3 regions of the Candidatus Clostridium radicumherbarum genome follow, and region 1 is predicted to be linked to each of the others. Evidence: riboswitches for the same ligand, from Rfam matches in the RefSeq annotation. Region 1 holds a riboswitch; each other region holds the start of a gene.

Region 1 (3,283 bases):
GATGAAAAATATTGCACAAATTAGTAATGAATATGGAATCAAGCTTAATAATAAATTTTTTATTATGGATACTAAGAAATTAAAGGATAGTTTAGATAAATTGAATACTCTAGCGGAAGTTTATACAAAGTATAACAAATTTCTTGAAGAGATTAAGTATCTCTCCGATGATCAACTTAAAGCTAGAATAAGCTTTGTTATAGGAGAGCAGGCTAAGGATATAAGCTTAACAAAACTGCCAGATCTTATTTATAGTTTTAGAATGCTTGGCATGGATGAGGTTTCCTATCTTGGTGAGATAGATGCAGTGACAGGTGAAGTGTTAGCAATAAGGGGTGGCACACCAACTTTAAAGGGAGATTTAATCGAAGTAGATAAAGCCAAGAAAAAAATAAGGGACCTAACCTTAAGAAATCTAGGAGAGGGATTTGACGTTAATGTTGAATACCTTGGTGTAAATGTTAATTTTCAATCTAATTCAGATGCGAAAGTATACTGTTTTAAGCTTCAGCCTACCTTCAAAGGATATAATATTTTTATTCAATATAATGTTATGCTTGATGCTAGAAGCAATACTATATACAATTATTCAACTCTGATATTAAGGGGGAATATTCCCATAGCAGGGGATAGGCCATTGAAAGCTGACGAGAAGTATAACCCAGAGGAAGCTCTGAAGAATTTAGCTGCAGATGATATTAATAAGGAGTTATTTAAATATAAAGACACTTATTTTATAAAGTCTATGTTTACAGGTGAGTATGTACTTGTTCATTATTATGAAGAAATGGTAGATACAAAAAAGGCAAATCCCAGAAAGCTGTATATAAATACTGAGACAGGAAAAGAAGAGTGGGTTGCATTTGCAGATGGGACAGTAACTTATTAGTTATTGTGATTTAATGGAATACTTACTATGACATAAAGCTTGTAATATCAATAGCTAACGAGGGATTAGGAGAACGCAAGCTAAATGATGTAATGAAGGTGCTATTAATAAAATTTTCTGAGAAAGTTCTATGCATATGATAACATCTTGAGGATAAAATAAGCTTGAGGTGATTACATATGAAAAAAATAGGCGTAGAAATAGGGTTGTCTATGATAGCAGATTATTTAAGTAGTCAAGGCTATCAAGTACAAATGCTAAGCGAAGGTATGGAGAACAATGTAAGCAAGATTCAAAATCTAGACGCAATTGTTGTATCAGATATAAATTCTGATATGATGGGTTACAGTGACACTTCTACAAAGGTTCCTGTAATCAATGCAAGCGGGATAACCCCTGAGGAAGTAAAGAAATTAATAGACAGCAAGGCTACCGGAACTAAGTGATAAACAAGATAATTGTCGGTTAAAGGTATATGGCATAGGAGTTATGCTATATACCTTTAATCTATATCGTCTTCAAAATGAATTTAAAACCATAGATGTCGGTGAGGAAAAAAGTGATGGAAGCCTTACAAATGGACTTGAAGAGTATCTTCCAGTTCTTCAACATAGAAGCACCAGTGACGTTATTTTAAGAAACTATATTACTGGTTTAAAGTTATTTAATAATTATTTTGATTTCATGGAAAATTGTGTTATAATATGTATTGTATTGAAGAAATAGCGTGCCGATAATAGCAAACTTGTCGAAAGGCAGGGACGCAAAGCTATGGGTCTAAGGGATGTATAATCCTATGATTGCCAGGTTGCCGAAGTATGAAATATAGAATGCCAAAGGCGACGCATAATCAAGTCTTCTTTGGTATTTTTTGAGCCTTTTTTGTGCTTCCATAAAATACTCGGCGGATTTTATATAAAGATGGAGGTGAGTCTATAGCAACATCGTAGACAAGAAGTTTACATCCTTTAAAGTATCTAAGGATACAAAATCTGCAAACAGGAACAAAGAGTAAAATTTGGAGGCGATTAATAATGTTTAAAAATGTATACATTGAAGGAATAGGGAGCTACCATCCTAGAAAAATAGTTGGTAACGACTATTATGTTAATCACTTTAAAAAATACGGCATGGAAGAATATGCAATTGGCTTAATGGAGAAGGTTGGGAGAGAGAAAAGAACTCTAGCGGATGAAAATGAGACAAGCATTACAATGGCCGGTGAAGCTGCAAAGAAGGCTATCAAAAATGCGAAGCTAGAAGCAAAGGATATCGACGCAATTATTTCAGTTTCAGATACTCCAGAATTCCTGACTCCATGCTGTGCACTAATATTAAAGAATATGCTGCAAGCTGATAAAGTAACAAATGTATTTGATATAAATAATGACTGCATAGGAATGATTACAGGTATAGACATAGCAACAAAATATTTAAAAACTGACAAGAAGTACAAGAGAATTCTTGTAGTAGGATCGATGCACATAAGTCCTTTTGCCAAGGAAGATGATTTAGTTGTTTATGGGTGTATTTCAGATGGAGCAGCTGCTGTAGTATTAGTGGTAAAAGAAGAGGAAGAAGAAAGAGGATTTTTAGGATCCAGAATGTATACTGATGATACATATAATGAAACTATTAGGTTTCCTGCATGCGGTCTATCTAACATAGCTAATAACGATATAGATCCAGAGGATAAGAAGATGGAGTGGAATCCTTTTGATTTTGGCTTCCTTTCAGAAAAGTGGTCTGAACTAATAATTGGATTGCTAAAAGAATATGGGTACTCCGAATCAGATGTAACACATTACTTCATGTCTCAGTTTTCTAAATTTGATGTAGAATTAACTATGGAAAAATTGGGAGCTTCAAATGACCAAGCAATCTTTATTGGGAATAAGTATGGTTATACAGGTTGCGCAAGTCCAATTATGGCTTTGGATGATAGATTAAAGAGAGAAGAATTTAACAAGGATGATATTTCTATATTCTGCTCAGTGGCCGGTGGTTACACTATGGCAGCATTATTATATAAATGGTAAAAATAAAAAAGTTAGAAAAACTAAGGAGAAAGCCTATGAATATTCCTGTAAATATAATAGTTGATTATCAGAAGAGAACACTTAAGTTTGTTTTGATTATCTACTCAATAAGTGCTTGCTTAGCGGGTGGACTATTTTCAGTTATGAAATTAATTGGCTTATATAGCGAAATGAAATGGACTCCTATTTTAATACTGGTAGGATTGATTTTAGTTGAGCTGCTCACCTTTTTTGTTATGTATAAAGCTGCCATAAAGGATGAGAAGAATTGGAATAAGAAATTGATTATGATAAAGGCAGTTATATTACTGATTTCTTATGTTAACTATATGTATCTCACATTTTTAGTACCTTC
Region 2 (3,283 bases), 340 kb from region 1:
AGTTTCTGGTGGATCGTTATCATTTTCTGTTTTAATAGTTACACCATTATTTGGAGCACCTAATGCCCATTTTTGCACTAAGCTTGTTATGTTCCAAACTACTGGTTGAGGACTGCTTTTTGTTGCATTACCAGAAACAGACTGCGTATCAACCTTAGTATATTCCATTGGTCTATTGCTCCAGCTCATGCCAACTAAATCCACTGGTTGGTCCAAGCTGCAAAGCTGAATATTTCTTGCAGCATCTGTTCCAGTTGTATATCTATATAAAGTTAAAGTAGCTGAAACTATTTTCTTGTCTTGAGTTATATTCACTGGAAATTTTAAATATGATTGGGTATGTCCCAAACCACCCGGTACTTTAGACAATTCCCCAGTTTCATTACCTACATATAAGAAGCCATTCCCAAAATATCTTTCACTAGGGTTGGATTCCTCAACGTGAGTTGATTGTATGTTAGTTATTGCTTCAATATCTGGATCCACTTTTACTGGATAAGCTCTTTCCTTATCTTGAAGCCATTCCTTATTTGCTGTTACAGTAATAATGTCTTTACCGAAGAGCTTCTTATCTAGATGAATTTGAAGATCAGTATTAACTTTTCCTGCGGCATCTGTCATTATAGGTGCATTTATAATGAATAGAGGCTTGTCATTATCCTTTGCATAAGCCGCTATTGTATTTGACTCTTCTTTTAATGTCAAACCTTTTGCTGATATATAATATTTAAATTCATTTTTATCCACATAGTGATTTAGTATTATATCTTCCTTTAAACTCGTGTTCTGTACTGTATATTGATAGTCTATACCTTCAAATACATCATTAAAAAGTATAGCGTTTTCATTTACTGCACTTTTACTAAAGTCGCCCTCATAAGGGTATAGGGTTAGGGAATATCCGTCCTTGCTCATGGTTACCCCATTATCCTTATCCATTAAGGCAGGAAGGGTAGTCGTAAAGTCATTAGCTTTATTTTCATAGTATTCTGTACTACTTTTTCCTTTTCCTACAAGAGTATTATCTATATCTTGAAGGTTCCCATTTTTATCTTTGTAATGTATTTTATCAAGATATACCTCTGTTACGTCATGGTTTGCATCAAGCTTATAGGTTTTACTATTCTCTGTTCTCTTTTCTAACTTTTCCTTGTCTTTACTGTAATTCGATTTTATTTGTGCTTTGTTTACCTGTGGTTTTCTAAGAGCTTTCACCGCTTTAGAAGTGTCCTGCGGCAATACATTAACCTTATCTGTATTTTGATTTATGTCCTTTCCATAGTATTCACCCTTTACAGGAATGCTTGCTATGGTGTTTGCAGCAGCTGCAAATACAGTGCTGCTTGAATTGAGAAAGAATAAGAAAGTAAGCAAGATACTTAAACCTCTTATTCGATTTTGTTTTTTCATGATAACCCCCTGATTAATTCCATAGACAAAGGCAAAGACGTGATATTAGAAATGAAAAATAGGTTCCATTTAGGCAGCCCGGCTGTCATAGGATTTCTCCTTTAGACCCGCAGCTTTGCGTCTTTATCTTTCGATAAATTTGCCATTTTCTATGTTAATTTGTTAAATTATTGAATAAATTGTCAACTTTTAGAGCATTAACTATATGTTAACATAAATTAGTAAAAATATAAATACTTTTTATTTAATTCCATTTCTTATAATAAAAGGACTTGTGAAACTACACTAAAAAATAGTTCACAAGTCCTTATAAATATTACTTAAATATACAATTATTAATCTATATATGCCTAATCTTAACCTTTTGTACTAATTTATTTACTTCCTCTAATGAACAAGCCTCTGTCCCTTCCGTTTCAACAGATGCCGCTCCGCAGGCATTGGCAAAGGCAAGTGTTTCTTCATCACTTAAGCTGTTTATTAAGCTGTAAACAAGGGCAGCTACCATGGAATCTCCTGCTCCAACAGTGCTTTTTACATTTACCTTTAAGCCTTCACAGGAATTTATACCAGCTTTAGTAACATAAATGGCTCCTTTTTCCCCTAAGGATACCAACACCTTTTTCACCCCGGTTTCAATAAGCTGCTTTGCTGCATTAATTACTGTTTCCTCATCTTCCTTTTGAAAGTCCATTAACTTTTGAAGTTCATGGATATTTGGTTTTATTAAATCAGGTTTCTCCTTTAATCCATGCTTTAAAAGCTCTCCATCTGCATCAAGTACTGTAACAGCGCCCTTCTTTTTTGCAAGCTTTATTAGTTTTCCATAAATGTCTATAGGAATGGAAGCGCTTACTCCCCCAGAAAGCACCACAATGTCACCTTTACTACAAAGTGCTTCAAATTTTTCTAAAAAACAGTTTAATTCTTCATTAGTTATTTCTGGGCCTGCCTCATTTATATCAGTATAAACCTTGTTTATTGAATCCACTACCTTTGTGTTTGTCCTTGTACTTCCTTCTATATGAACAAAGCTTGTGTCAATTTTTCGTTTCTTAAGTTCATCCTGAAAATAATTCTCCCAAACCCCGCCTAAAAAGCCTGTGCAGACCGAATCAATATTAAAATTTTTCAATACCTTAGAAACATTAATACCTTTGCCCCCAATATCATATCTGATGCTTCCTGCTCTATTTACTATGCCTAAATTAAAATTGTCAATGGTTAAAGTCTTATCTAATGCAGGATTAAGAGTAACTGTAATTACCATAATTCTTCATTCCCTTTCTTAATAATTTCAACTCCTATGTCTTTATATTCCTTAACAACATTTTCATTTAAATCAGAATTTGTAATTATTAAATCGACGGCCGTAACTGGACCTATTACTGCAAAGCTTACTTGATTAAACTTGGAGCTGTCAGCGGCTAATATAACCTTGCCGGCTGCCTTCATCATTTCCCTTTTCATATGAGCTTCCAGAAGATTAGGAGTAGTAATACCTTCTTTAATAGATATGCCATTTGCCCCAATAAAGGCCTTATCCACTTTAAAATTCTTTAATACCCCTTCTGAAATTGGTCCAACTAAAGCTCTTGTAGTTATTCTAAAGGCTCCCCCAGTTACAATAATCTCTATATCGTTTCTATTAGAAAGCTCTGAGGCAATATCTATGGAATTTGTTATTACAGTAATATTCTTAGCTTTAATACACTTTGCCAGCTGCAGTGTTGTAGTTCCTGAATCCAGTATTATTGTATCTCCATCCTCAATCATGGCTGCAGCTATTTTACCAATATATAATTTTTCAATATACCTTTTATCTTCTTTTTCTTTAAAGCTAGGCTCAAAAATAGCTTTTTCCTTACTTACT
Region 3 (3,283 bases), on a different contig from region 1:
ATTACACTTAATGTCCAATTTCCCTCTGAAGTTTGCAATTGGTCTGCTACTTGACTTACAACTCCAATATTATCTGTTGCAGTATAATAGCTTTTTCCATCAAGAAGCTCAATTAAACTCTTTGTAGTTAAGAAACTTCCATCTTTAATATTAAAGTTGACTTCAGGTGCGGTGTCATCGATAGTGTAAGTAATATCTTTTGTTTCCTCATTTCCTGCCAGGTCTTTAGCTGATACTGATACCGTATGTGTTCCTTCTGTTAAATTTAAAGACACTACAGTAACACTACTTAAATCTAAATGAGCATCTGTTGCAGTAAAGAAGCTATCCTTAATGTCTTTTAATGCACTTGATTTATAGAACCCTCCATTTACAAGCTCTTTATTAAATGTAATTACAGGTTTAGTATTGTCTACAGTATAGCTGCTAGCCTTTATAGTAATATTACCTGCTTTGTCTACAGCAGTTACAGTGGCTGAATGTGTACCATCTGTGCTCTTTTCCAAAGAAGAAGCCTCAACTTTAAGTAGATTGATATCATATGCTGTGTAGTAATCTCCCAGTGTATCTAAGGCTGCTTTATTGTAAAACTTATCAGAGTCCAGTTTGATAGTTACAGTTGGAGCAGTATCATCCACTGTATAGGAAGCAGATGCACTATTTGAGTTTCCTGCTAAATCTGACGCACTCACTGTGACACTGTGATTATCTTCTTCTAAATTAAGAGCAGGTGCATTCACAGAATTTTCGTCAAGATGTGCATCCTTAATATTAAAATATGGATTAAAACCCTTAAATGTAGAATTATAGAATCCATTATCATCAAAATTAAAGGATATAGATGGTGCAGTATTATCAATTGTATAATTAATATTCTTGGTTGTAGAATTACCAGCCTTATCTGTAGCGGTAATTGTAGCTGTATAATCCCCTTCTGTATAAGTTAAATCTGATGCAGATACTTGGCTAGGGTCAAGATTAGCATCTTGAACAGTATAGTATTTTCCTCCACCATTCTGAATTATACCTTTCAGAGTGTCTGCATTATAAATTCCTCCATCAACTATAGCAGTTGATATTGTTGGAGCAGTTTTATCAACTGTATATATAGCACTTGCACTGCCTATATTACCTGCGGCATCAGTTGATGTTACGGTAACTGTATGCGTACCTTCAGTAGTATCCCATCCAGTAATTTCCTCAGTGTGTTTATTTGCTTCATCAACACTATATATAGGTGAATTTGGTAATGTTGTTGCATTGTAGTAACCATTGTTTATTGGAGCTGAAATAGTTACTACTGGCGCTGTCGTATCTCCTGCTTGGACATTTACAGTAAAAATATCTACTATATTATTAACAATTTGAGCCTTACCACTATTGGGATTTGCATTAGTAATTATTACAGTAATTGGAATAACTACATTTCCAACAGGTACATCATTGTCCACAGTTACAGTGGCAGCCACAGTTTGCGTGGTATCAGTATTAGTATTAAATGTTAAAGCAGATGAAGGTACAGATGACGTAGGAGTACCTGATTTGGTAATGTGGTAGTTTGTATTCACCGTTACTGTTGATGATAAATTATAACCACTTGGGATTGACACTTTGATAGAAAAATTCACAGTTGCTCCTTGAGCAGCCTTAACAACATTACCACTCTGTTCAGAAGCAGCAAGTTCAATATTTGGTGGTGGTGGATTATCATTAGCAGCAAAGGTAGGTGTATATAAACTTGCGGTCATTGCCAAGGCTGTAAAAATTGAAATAAGTTTTTTCTTGTTCATAAAATTTTCTCCTCTTAAAATAATTTTGTTTTTTAAGAGGGGAGGTTACACTATTAGCTCCATGAGGCCCAAGTGTCCAGATACAGACCGCACTTCTCAGCTCCCCTAATTTAAGAAACTTCCTACACGAGCATTAGTTTCTTATCAGCAGTATTAGAGATAAAAGTCTAATATTATGCAAAATCACCTCCATCTTTGTAATATCATAGCTTGTATTTACATTCAGCTTGCTAAGCTATACAATATTAGAATCTCAAGATAAATTTATAATAATTTTCTACAAAGAAAGCAAACCTTTATCTAATTTGTTGATTTCTAATCTATAGTAGAGGCTCTAACTAGCCAAATAATATAAGTCAAGCTGTTTTAAATACAATTATACTGAATATTCCATTAATTCTCAATAATTGTAATAATATAAATTTCAACAATATATTTCAAATACGGACATCTAATTGTAAATATAGTTTAAAAACCTCATCTATTAGTAGTAAGACTCTCCATAACTACTAATAAATGAGGTTCCCCGTTTTATTTTTGAATTTTTGTATACCTTTTACGTGTTCCTACATTCACTTTATTTTCAAGTTTAAACTTAAATATTATTTTATTGTAGACATTGTATTAATGAATCTACAGCGGTGTTTGAAATCCCTCCACCAGTCCTTATTATAATATTACCATATCTTTTACCAATTACTGCTTTTTGACTCGTATCTAAATCATTGTCTGACAGTACTACTGGAGAAGTATTAATTGCTGCAATTGATCCTGCTGATAAAGCATCTATAAGCTCATATCCCTTTGCTATATAAGTCTTATCTATAACGCTTCCATAAAACTTATCTATAACTAATGAGTTTGTTTCAAATCTATTTTTTCCACCTAGTCTGTTATTTCTTATATCTCCGGAAACAATTACATCAATACTATTAAGTACATTATTAGATACTACTCCAGTGCCACCTATAATGTATGCATTCTCTATATTCTTTGAACTTAGCCAGCTATAAGTAGCTGTTGAAATATTGTCTTTTTCCACCAATATTATAGGCATATTATCTCTACCTGCAGCAGGTGCAATGGATAAAGCATCAGCTTCACCATAGCCATTGCTTATAACTATTTTGCTTACATTATAACAATTCTTGTCTATATATTTTGCAACCTCTAAAGATGTACTATATCTATCACTTCCACTGATTCTTTCAACAGTTAATCCTAAAGCTTGAATCTCAAATTTTACATTATCACTAACTACACCAGTTCCCCCTACTATAATAGCTTTCTTAGCTTTTAATCTCTTTATCTCATTTATAGTTGAATCCGTAAGAGAGTTTGTTTCTGTCAGTAGCAGTGGAGCATTCTTGTATTTAGCTAGTGGTGTAGCCCCTAATCCATCTGCCATAGCTCCTCCATTTACAATTATTATAGTATCTGTAGTACTAAATTGACTTTGACTTAACTTGACAGCTGTATCATATCTGCTGCTT

What was found. Region 1 has a riboswitch for cyclic di-GMP ahead of ACJDUH_RS01875 (3-oxoacyl-[acyl-carrier-protein] synthase III C-terminal domain-containing protein). Riboswitches for the same ligand answer to the same signal wherever they lie in the genome.
Region 2: another riboswitch for cyclic di-GMP. It lies ahead of ACJDUH_RS00310 (peptidoglycan-binding protein); the one in region 1 lies ahead of ACJDUH_RS01875 (3-oxoacyl-[acyl-carrier-protein] synthase III C-terminal domain-containing protein).
Region 3: another riboswitch for cyclic di-GMP. It lies ahead of ACJDUH_RS18335 (Ig-like domain-containing protein); the one in region 1 lies ahead of ACJDUH_RS01875 (3-oxoacyl-[acyl-carrier-protein] synthase III C-terminal domain-containing protein).

What each region holds. Positions count from the first base shown of each region.
Region 1 covers NZ_JBJHZY010000001.1:383,184-386,466, forward strand. The annotation lists gene ACJDUH_RS01860 (zf-HC2 domain-containing protein) at 1-889, shown strand, start outside; gene ACJDUH_RS01865 (YkuS family protein) at 1,069-1,335, shown strand; gene ACJDUH_RS01870 (hypothetical protein) at 1,379-1,615, shown strand; cyclic di-GMP riboswitch class I at 1,618-1,705, shown strand; gene ACJDUH_RS01875 (3-oxoacyl-[acyl-carrier-protein] synthase III C-terminal domain-containing protein) at 1,924-2,928, shown strand; gene ACJDUH_RS01880 (methyl-accepting chemotaxis protein) at 2,922-3,283, shown strand, end outside.
Region 2 covers NZ_JBJHZY010000001.1:39,176-42,458, reverse strand. The annotation lists gene ACJDUH_RS00310 (peptidoglycan-binding protein) at 1-1,410, opposite strand, end outside; cyclic di-GMP riboswitch class I at 1,480-1,564, opposite strand; gene pfkB (1-phosphofructokinase) at 1,751-2,680, opposite strand; gene ACJDUH_RS00300 (DeoR/GlpR family DNA-binding transcription regulator) at 2,674-3,283, opposite strand, start outside.
Region 3 covers NZ_JBJHZY010000005.1:150,790-154,072, forward strand. The annotation lists gene ACJDUH_RS18335 (Ig-like domain-containing protein) at 1-1,790, opposite strand, end outside; cyclic di-GMP riboswitch class II at 1,821-1,904, opposite strand; gene ACJDUH_RS18340 (leucine-rich repeat protein) at 2,398-3,283, opposite strand, start outside.